One region of the Desulfallas thermosapovorans DSM 6562 genome, then DNA from elsewhere that is predicted to be linked to it. Evidence: riboswitches for the same ligand, from Rfam matches in the RefSeq annotation. Region 1 holds a riboswitch; the other holds the start of a gene.

The links. Region 1 has a riboswitch for thiamine pyrophosphate ahead of thiM (hydroxyethylthiazole kinase). Riboswitches for the same ligand answer to the same signal wherever they lie in the genome.
Region 2: linked by a shared signal. The riboswitch ahead of thiC (phosphomethylpyrimidine synthase ThiC) and the one ahead of thiM (hydroxyethylthiazole kinase) in region 1 are both predicted to bind thiamine pyrophosphate.

The regions. Positions count from the first base shown of each region.
Region 1 covers NZ_VNHM01000001.1:283,685-288,398, reverse strand. The annotation lists gene thiD (bifunctional hydroxymethylpyrimidine kinase/phosphomethylpyrimidine kinase) at 1-664, opposite strand, end outside; gene LX24_RS01435 (MtnX-like HAD-IB family phosphatase) at 708-1,355, opposite strand; gene thiE (thiamine phosphate synthase) at 1,340-1,978, opposite strand; gene thiM (hydroxyethylthiazole kinase) at 1,972-2,790, opposite strand; TPP riboswitch at 2,882-2,992, opposite strand; gene LX24_RS01420 (hypothetical protein) at 3,165-4,115, shown strand; gene LX24_RS01415 (hypothetical protein) at 4,377-4,712, shown strand.
Region 2 covers NZ_VNHM01000020.1:24,270-28,983, forward strand. The annotation lists gene LX24_RS13505 (DEAD/DEAH box helicase) at 1-1,771, shown strand, start outside; TPP riboswitch at 1,839-1,948, shown strand; gene thiC (phosphomethylpyrimidine synthase ThiC) at 2,127-3,422, shown strand; gene upp (uracil phosphoribosyltransferase) at 3,661-4,299, shown strand; gene uraA (uracil permease) at 4,464-4,714, shown strand, end outside.

The sequences.
Region 1 (4,714 bases):
AAAGGTAGGCGGCAATGGCGGAGGATAATGTGCACCCTGTACCGTGGGTATTCCTGGTATCCACCCTGGGCAGGGTAAAGGTGTGCATTTTTTGCCCGTCAAAAAACACATCGGTGGCTTCATGATCATCCATGTGCCCGCCTTTGATCAAAACTCCCCGGGCACCCAGGCCATGGATTAGCCGGGCCGCCCTGTAAACAGAGTCCGCACCGGTAATCTTTATACCCGCCAAAATTTCAGCCTCATATTTATTGGGGGTAACGATAAAAGCCCGGGGCAGTAATTTTTCTTTAATGGTTTGCACGGCGTCGGTTTCCAGCAGCAGGTCGCCGCTGGTGGCCACCATCACCGGGTCCACCACCACATATTTTACATCATGGGCCGCCAGCCGCTCCGCCACGGCCGCAGTTACTGCAGCATTGCCCAGCATACCAACTTTAACGCTGTCCACACCGATGTCGGATATCACCGCATCTATCTGGGCGGCCACCGTTTCCGCCGGCAGCTGGTGTATGCCCTGCACCCCCAGGGTGTTCTGGATGGTCACGGCGGTGATGGCACTCATGCCGAAGACCCCGATATTCTCAAAGGCCTTTAGGTCCGCCTGAATACCCGCGCCCCCGCCGGAATCGGAACCGGCTATGGTTAAAGCCCTTTTCAGCACTTGTCACGGCCTCCCCTTTCCTTATAAGTTTATTTGAACTGTTTTATTCCGTTAATTTTTGCATCTGAATTAATATATCCTGAAAATTATTGAACCGGCGGGCGGTTATGCCCTCCCGGGCGCAATAGGCCTCTAGCGATCTGCCTGCCCTGGCGAAAACCAAACCGGCAAAATGCGCCGGGCAGCGATCGGAGTAACCGTCTCCGATATACACGTTCAAGCCGTCCGGGTCCATCAGCTCCAGCATGATTTTACTTTTGCACACCCCGCAGCGCCCACAGCGAGGGTTGTCGTGGGGGGTCTCTATTTTCCAGCCCTGCCGGTAATGCATCCGGTTGGCGTAAAAGGGCAGCCCCAGATTGTACCTGGCCAACATGGGGCGGATGTAATTATCGTACCCGTCGCTCAATATATATATGGGGTATCCCTTTTTCCCGGCCCAGGCGGCAAAATCGAGAAAGGTGGGGTCCAGCACCTGTTCTGCGATAAAATCATCCAGTTTCGCCGGGGTCATGTCCATCAGATCCAGGGTTCGCTGGGCGCAATCCCGGGTGGAAAGTTTCCCCGCTTCCCACAAACAGTTGAGCTCATGCCAGCCGGAAGCGGCAAACCGTTTCACCATGGTGGCGCAGACATCTTTGTCGGCAATGGTGCCGTCAAAGTCCGAAAAAAATATTATCGATTTTGCCACAGGTTAATCATCCTTCGGGCGGCGGCCTGGATATCCGGGGACGTCATTAAGGCTGATACCACGGCCACCCCGTCCATGCCGGTATCCCGGACGGCTTTTAAGTTGTCCAAATCAATACCGCCGATGGCCACCAGGGGCAGGCGGGTTTTTTGCCGTAGCAGGCGCAGTTTTTCTATGCCCAGGGGTGCCGCGGCGTCGTCCTTGGTGGGGGTGGCAAATACCGGCCCCACTCCCAGGTAATCCGCCCCGGTGTTTTCCCCCTCCCGCAGTTCTTCTTCGTTACTCACCGACAGGCCGATTATTTTATCTTCCCCCAGCAGGGGGCGCACCACGGTTACGGGTAAATCCTCCTGTCCCACGTGCAACCCGTCGGCGTCCGCCGCCAGGGCAATATCCAGCCGGTCGTTGATAATCAGGGGTACCCCCCGGGGCACCAGGGCTTCCTTTAAAGCCAGGGCCAATTGATAAAAATCCCGGCTGTTGGCGTTCTTTTCCCGCAGTTGCACCACGGTTACGCCGCCGGCCACGGCCTTTAAAACCTCCGCCACCAAATCGCGCCCGCCCAGGTAATGGCGGTCAGTCACCAGGTACAGTGCATAATCTATTTGTTTACCCTTCACCAGCACTGCACCCGCCCTTCCTTAATAACATCGTCGCCCCGCAGCTGGTAGAGCCGGTCCACCAGGGCGATCCGAAAACTCCCCGGCCGGTCCCCTGTTTGCCGGGCGGCCCGCTCTCCGGCAATATTAAAGCCCAGGAGACCGGTTACCGAGGCCAGCCACGGTTCTTCCGGTGCGGCCCCCAGGCAGGCGGCCATAACTCCCCCCACCATACAGCCCGCCCCGGTGATTTGTTGAAATAAATGTGTGCCGTTGGCAGTGCTTGCCACCTGCCGGGCATCCGCCACCACGTCAACGGCGCCGGTGGCTACCACAACAATATTATCCCGCCGGCTTAACTCCCGGCAAACCGTGTCCAGGCCGTCGCCGCTGTCCAGGGAATCCACCCCCCGTGCTTTGCTGGCCACCCCCGCCAAACTTTTTATTTCGGCGATATTGCCCTTTACTACTTTTAAAAATTCAATTTCCTGCAACCTGTGATACAATTTCCGCCTGCCTGGTATGGCACTGCAGCCCACCGGGTCCAGCAGGCCGGGCACTTTATTTTCACGGGCACTACCTGCTGCTGCCATTATGGCGGCTTCCTGTTCCGTGGTCAGTGTGCCCGGGTTGATGTACAGGGCGGCGGCCAGAGCGGCGAAGTCCCCGGCTTCAGCCGGGTTTTCCACCATGGCCGGGGAGGCCCCGGAGGCGATGATGGTATTGGCCACGTCGTTAACCGTTACATAGTTGGTGATGCAGTGCACCAGCGGGTTGCTGCGGCGCACGGCGTCCCACAATTCGGCACATTTTTTTAACAGAGCGCTGGTTTCCATATTGTTTCCCCCTTAGTTACAGCATAGTTATTATGGCTTTTTAGGATAAAAAAATAAAGATGAACCAGCACAGGGTTCATCCTTAAACACTTTTAAATCATTTACACTTTCCTCCGCTGGTATTAGCCAGATCAGGTACAAAGGGTCAAAAGCTGCCGCTTTACTCTCAGCCCCGGCTTCAGGAGCCCCCCCAGTGTGCCTATATTTAATTGTATGGTAATCATTTTATAGTTAATGGCAATACCCGTCAAGGGGTGGCTAAAATTGGGGGGAACAATTTGCCGTGGAATTAAGTCATATAATTCAAGTGCCGGGCAATGTGCAAGGGTGTAGCGGGTGCCCGGTGGCAAACTACTATCAACGGGGAGGAAAAAATGTTGCTGAAAAAAATATTACTGCCGGCAGTATTAATAGTATGCCTGGCCATGTCCCTGATTGGTTGTTCCACCAACCAGGCGGGTACCGGCGACGACACGGACCGGGGTCAAGGCACCGGGCAAGGCATCAGCCGGGAAGAGCAAACTGTGCTAATGGATGACTTCGGTGCCCTGGTGGCAGGCAGTGGGGATATTGATGAAATAATTAAATACGTGGACGACAACATCTCCAAGCTTTCTCCGGAGAATGCTTCGCAAATGATTACCGGGCTGGAAAAAGCCCAGCAGGATTATTTACCCGAGATGGAAGCCAGGTTTTACCCCGACGGCATAGCCCAAAAATTCTTTGCGGTCTACCAGGCCGGTGGGGATATTAACGACCCTGATACCATAAAGGACCAGGAGATAAAACAGCTGGTGCAGCAAACTAAAAATGCGGGCTATAAGGTGGATACCGCCGAGGGTATGTATTACCCCGTTATCGATTACCAGCGGTACCGGGAATACAGTTCCATGGTGACTCCAGATATTAAAGCCTATATCGATATTATGGCCGCCCACTCCAACAATCCTCCCGCCAAAGATGCCGCGCTGGTGATTGGCTGGGATGAATTACTGTCCCGGGCGTTGCAACAGGAAAAGTTTGTCGATACCTATGCTGACTCAGCCAAGCTTGCCGGTGTGCGGGATATGTACCGGCTGTATGTTCAATTTGTTTTATTCGGGCTCAATAATACCCCTTTGTTCAGTTATGATGATAAAGCCATGTCCCCTGATGCCAAAACAGGCTACGCCAGAGTACTGGCGGAAAGCGAACCCAGCCGGCTGACCGAAATTGTCCAGGGTTTCCTTGACCTTGTGGAGCAAAATAATAACCGGCTGACGGGTGAAGTGGAAAAATACAGGCAAAAATGTCTCGAAGATATTGGCATTGCGGGCATAGATTAATAGGGTTCTAAACAGGCTAATTCCATTCCACGGTTGTGACCACCCGTGGAATTATTTTTACCACCGGGGGAAAGATGTCTAATGGACATGCCGGCACATCCATGATATAACATAATTATGGAAGGGGCTGTTCGAAATGCCGCGCGGGATTCACTTGTAATCCTTACGTTGGCTGGCTTTTGCGCTTTTCGAACAAACTGTAGAAGAGACTCTCTCTAATAAGGTTGTTTACAATAATATTATATAGAAGGAGTTGGACCGATGGAGAACAAGGAAAAAAGTACGGACGCCCGCTATCTGCTGGCTGCTTTAATTGAGATATACCGGGGCAATGTTGTTTATTTGCCCGAGTTTGACCCTCAAATGGAAAGGGATTTGCTACGGGATGTTTTTTCATCCGCTATTAGCTTTGCCAGGTTTGATGAATCCCGGCAAACCATCAGCAATGAGATATTCAAATGCGTCAACGAAGGGGCCACGGTGAAGGAGCAGATGGAACTGGCCAAAGACCAAACCCCCGATGTATTAAACGCAAAAATGGTTGCCGCCGCCCATGTGTTGAAAATCATGGACGACAGTAAAATTATGCTTTCATAAAG
Region 2 (4,714 bases), on a different contig from region 1:
AGAAAAATTCCCCGGTGTGGCTGGGTTTGTCACCCCGTACAAGGGTACTTATGTGCCGCAAATGCGCCGGGACATAGAAAAAAGGCTGTTTAACGGCAGCTTAAAGGGGGTTATCTCCACCAATGCCCTGGAGTTGGGTATTAATGTGGGGGATTTGGACACCTGCATACTGGCGGGGTTTGCGGGCAGTATTTCTTCCACCTGGCAGCAGGCGGGCCGGGTGGGGCGAAAGGGGCAAAAGTCGTTAATTGTACTTATGGCCAACGAGGACCCGCTGGATTTATATATTGTGCGCAACCCCCGGTACTTTTTCGGACAGCCCTTTGAAAAAGCGGTGGTTAGTGATAAAATGCAGTTTCTGGTGGACCACCTGCCCCTGGCTGCCAGGGAATTACCGCTATGTAAGGAAGATACCGCTTACTGGGACAGGGATACTTATTATGAAGCGGTGAAGCTGCTATTGAAACACGGCAGGCTTAAGTTGCTGTCGGACCGGCCCAGAACCTACGGCCCGGCGGTGCAACCGGAGTTTTTTAACCTGCGGGGGGAAAGTGATAATTATCGTACCATCAGTCCACGGGGACAGGTGCTGGAAGAATATAATTACGACGACGTGATCAGGGAGGCTTACCCTGGTGCCATACTGCCTGTTTACAACAGGGTGTACCTGGTGGACAGTATAGACCATGATACCAAATCTATTCAGTTGCGGGATCTGCCCCCCGAGTACGGGGATTATATTACCCGGCCCAATATTGATTCCAGAATTGGCGTGGAAAAGGTCGAGCATACCCGCCGGGAAGGTAATGTGGATGCGTATAGCGGTGTGCTCAATATTCATAAAAGCCTTGCTGGTTATAGACTGGTTAATGTAAGGGATAAACAAAAAGAAGGATCCAAGTCCGGAGAAATCAGGCAAATTATGAAACCCATTGATTTTTCCACCGCTGGTATCTGGCTGGATATTGATTTGCGGGGACTAAAGCAGGAAATCAGATATGGTGCCGCCCATGCTTTAAAGCACCTGCTGCACATCACCATCCCCCTGGAGGTAATGTGCGAGCGCAACGACCTGGGGGCCAGCCTCCAGATGCATGGTGACCAGGCCCAGATATTTATCTATGACAACTACTCGGGCGGCGTTGGATTGGCGGAATCTGTATTTGATAATATCAAAAGAGTGCTGGAGCGTTGTTATGAACTGGTAACAGGTTGCAGTTGTTTTCAAGGCTGTCCTTCCTGTATTATCATTCCCCAGTGTCTACAAGCCAATGAAAAGCTGGATAAAGACGGTGTGACTGAATTGCTGGCCATATTGCTGGGCAGGGAAGTGCCCCGGAAAAAGAGCGGTTTAAGTTTTATCAAGGAAAAACTATTTAAAAGAGCCACCAGTCGCGCCGGTATTAAAATGGAAGCCCGGGCACTGGAGATGGAGCTTAAAGAATACGAAAAAACCTTTGCTTATGCCGGCAAATACCGGCATGCTGCGGCTGATATAATAAAACAGTACTATCCGCGGTTAATTAAGCATGAGGTTAATATTTTGGCTGTGTATTATTTGGTACATTCCCAAACCGGCAAACCGGTGCCCGAGCGTATATTAAAACAGGCTCTTTCCCGTTGCTGCGGGTGGTCTGATATGTACCGGCTGTCTTTGCAGGGTCTCAAGGAGAAGGGGTATTTAATCGGTCCACCGGAGCGGTTAACGTTGTTCCCCGGTGTGAAGGATAAACTTGGCACGGGTATGCAAAGGCCGGTGGCTGGAACATGAATAGGTAAAATGTATCAAACAAGTTTGACTAAAGGAAATATAGAAGATATAATTCACCTAACAATCTTATAAAGAAACGGGGAGCTCATGTTATGGGCTGAGAAAGGGCTTTTGAGCACCTGACCCGCGAACCTGATCGGGGTAATGCCCGCGTAGGAAAGGTATGGTAGATAAGCGCACCTAACTTACGAGGTGCGTTTTTTGCTTGGGGCCGGTCTCAAGATAGTAACTTGCTTGATTCGGTCCGCTTTAGTGCCTGCCGTGTGGCGTTTATATCGGAAATCCGGCATGGTGAGTGATATAGCGCCATGGCGGGCGCTCCGGGAATTACCATTGAAGCCAAGGAGGAATTGATATGGGTTATAATACTCAAATGGTTTCTGCCCGCCAGGGCATAGTGACCGCGCAAATGGAAACAGTGGCTCGCAAAGAAAACATAGATGTAGCCAGGCTTATGGAACTGGTGGCCCTGGGGAGGGTGGTTATCCCGGCCAACAAAAACCACCTCTCTCTGGACCCCTGCGGAATTGGCGAGGGAATGAAAACAAAAATTAATGTTAACCTGGGTGTTTCCGAGGATTGCTGTGATATGGAAACTGAGTTGGAGAAGGCCCGTTATGCCCTGCGGTTACAGGCCGATGCCATAATGGATTTAAGCTGTTACGGCAAAACCCGGGAGTTCAGGCAGCGCCTCATTGATATCTCACCTGCGGCCGTCGGCACCGTACCGGTTTACGATGCCGTGGGCTTGTATGATAAAAGTCTGGAAAGTATTACTGCGGATGAGTTTTTAGGCGTGGTGGAAAAGCATGCCCGGGACGGAGTGGATTTCATGACCATTCACGCCGGGATAAACCGGGAAACCGCGGCCACATTTAAAAGAACCAGCCGGTTGACCAATATTGTTTCCAGAGGAGGCGCCCTTCTATTTTCCTGGATGGAACTAAATGGCCGGGAAAATCCCTTTTATGAATATTATGATGATCTGCTGGAGATATGCGGCCGGTATGATGTTACCATCAGCCTGGGGGATGCCTGCCGTCCGGGAAGTCTTAAAGATGCCACCGATGCCGCCCAGGTTCACGAACTGATTGTCCTGGGTGAATTAACCCGCAGGGCTTGGGAGAAAGGCGTGCAAGTGATGATCGAAGGGCCGGGGCACGTGCCCTTAAATGAAATTGCCGCCAATATGATCCTGGCGAAGAAACTCTGCCACGGGGCTCCCTTTTACGTGCTTGGCCCGCTGGTTACGGACATCGCGCCGGGCTACGACCACATTACCAGTGCCATCGGCGGGGCCGTCGCCGCGGCCAGCGGCGCGGATTTTCTTTGCTACGTTACGCCGGCCGAACACCTTCGCCTACCTACGCTGGAGGATATGAAAGAGGGTATAATCGCGGCACGAATTGCTGCCCACGCCGCCGATATAGCAAAGGGGATTGCCGGGGCAAGGCAATGGGACGATGATATGAGCGAGGCCAGGCGGTGCTTAAACTGGTCCCGCATGTTCGAGCTGGCCATTGACCCCGAAAAGGCCAGGCAATACCGGGCCGAATCACAGCCCGAACATGAGGATACCTGTACCATGTGTGGTAAAATGTGTGCGGTGCGCAATATGAATAAGGTACTGAATGGTTCAAGTAACCTGTAAAAATAAAAGATTTAGTATTAATTGATGTCTATAATAAAAACCCCGGGCCATTTTCTTGCTATGGAAAATGTGTGCCGGGGTTAGTTTTGGGGGAATCTTATTGGTATACATATATCAAAAAAAATGCAGTTTCCAGGAAAAATTACAAAGGAAAACTATTTTAAATTGTCGAAAACATGTAAGGTTTGTCTTAAATAGTTTGGCAAGTAATTATTTCAAGAAATGGAGGTTAAATGTTTTGAGTTCAGTTGTAGTAGTAGACCACCCGGTGGCCGGCAACTGTCTGCGTATTTTAAGGGACAAACGGACGGAAACCGAATCCTTTCGCAAAGAAATGAAAAGGCTGGGGTTGCTTTTAGCCATAGAAGCTGCCAGGGATATTGAATGTGTCTCAGAGACTGTAATAACACCGTTGGATATGGAAATAAGCTGTCCCAGGTTGCGCGACGGCAGAATACTGCTGGTGCCTATTTTGCGTGCCGGCCTGGGGTTTGTGGACAGCTTTCTGGATATTTTACCCGCCGCCAAAGTGGCCCATATCGGCGTTGCCCGGGATCATGATACTTTGCAGGCGGTTACTTACCTGGATACCGTGCCGGAACGTTTTACTGATTTCGACCGGGTATTTGTAGTAGACCCCATGCTGGCTACTGGTAACAGCAGCGTTAAAACTCTGGAAATAATTACCAATAAAGGGTACAAGCCCGGTCAAATAACTTTGGTATGCGCCCTGGCCGTGGAACAAGGGATTAAGCAGGTGCTTGACAGGTTCCCGGACATCAAAATTATAACAGCGGTGATAGACCCGGGACTTAACGATAAAGCTTATATTGTGCCCGGTTTGGGGGATGCCGGAGACAGGTTGAATTTAATTTAGTCAATCCTGCATGGTAAAAGCTTTTTATTTCTCCTGAAAACACCGTTAAATAATTTTCATATTATACTGGTGCCGCGTTAGCGGCATGGATGTCTAAAGTGAAATGAACGGTTGGTTCATCCTGGAATAAAATCAATAAACGAGGGGAGAGAAATAGTAACAAATTGGCCAAAAGAGAGATTCAAGTACATGAACGTTTACCATTGCTGCAGACTTTACCGCTAAGTTTGCAGCACCTGTTTGCCATGTTTGGGGCTACGGTACTGGTTCCGATTTTGTTTGATGTGGACCCGGCCACGGTGCTGCTGTTTAACGGTATTGGCACATTGTTGTACCTGGTGCTTTGTAAAGGGGCTATCCCTGCCTACCTTGGCTCCAGTTTTGCCTTTATATCACCGGTGTTGGTGGTGCTGCC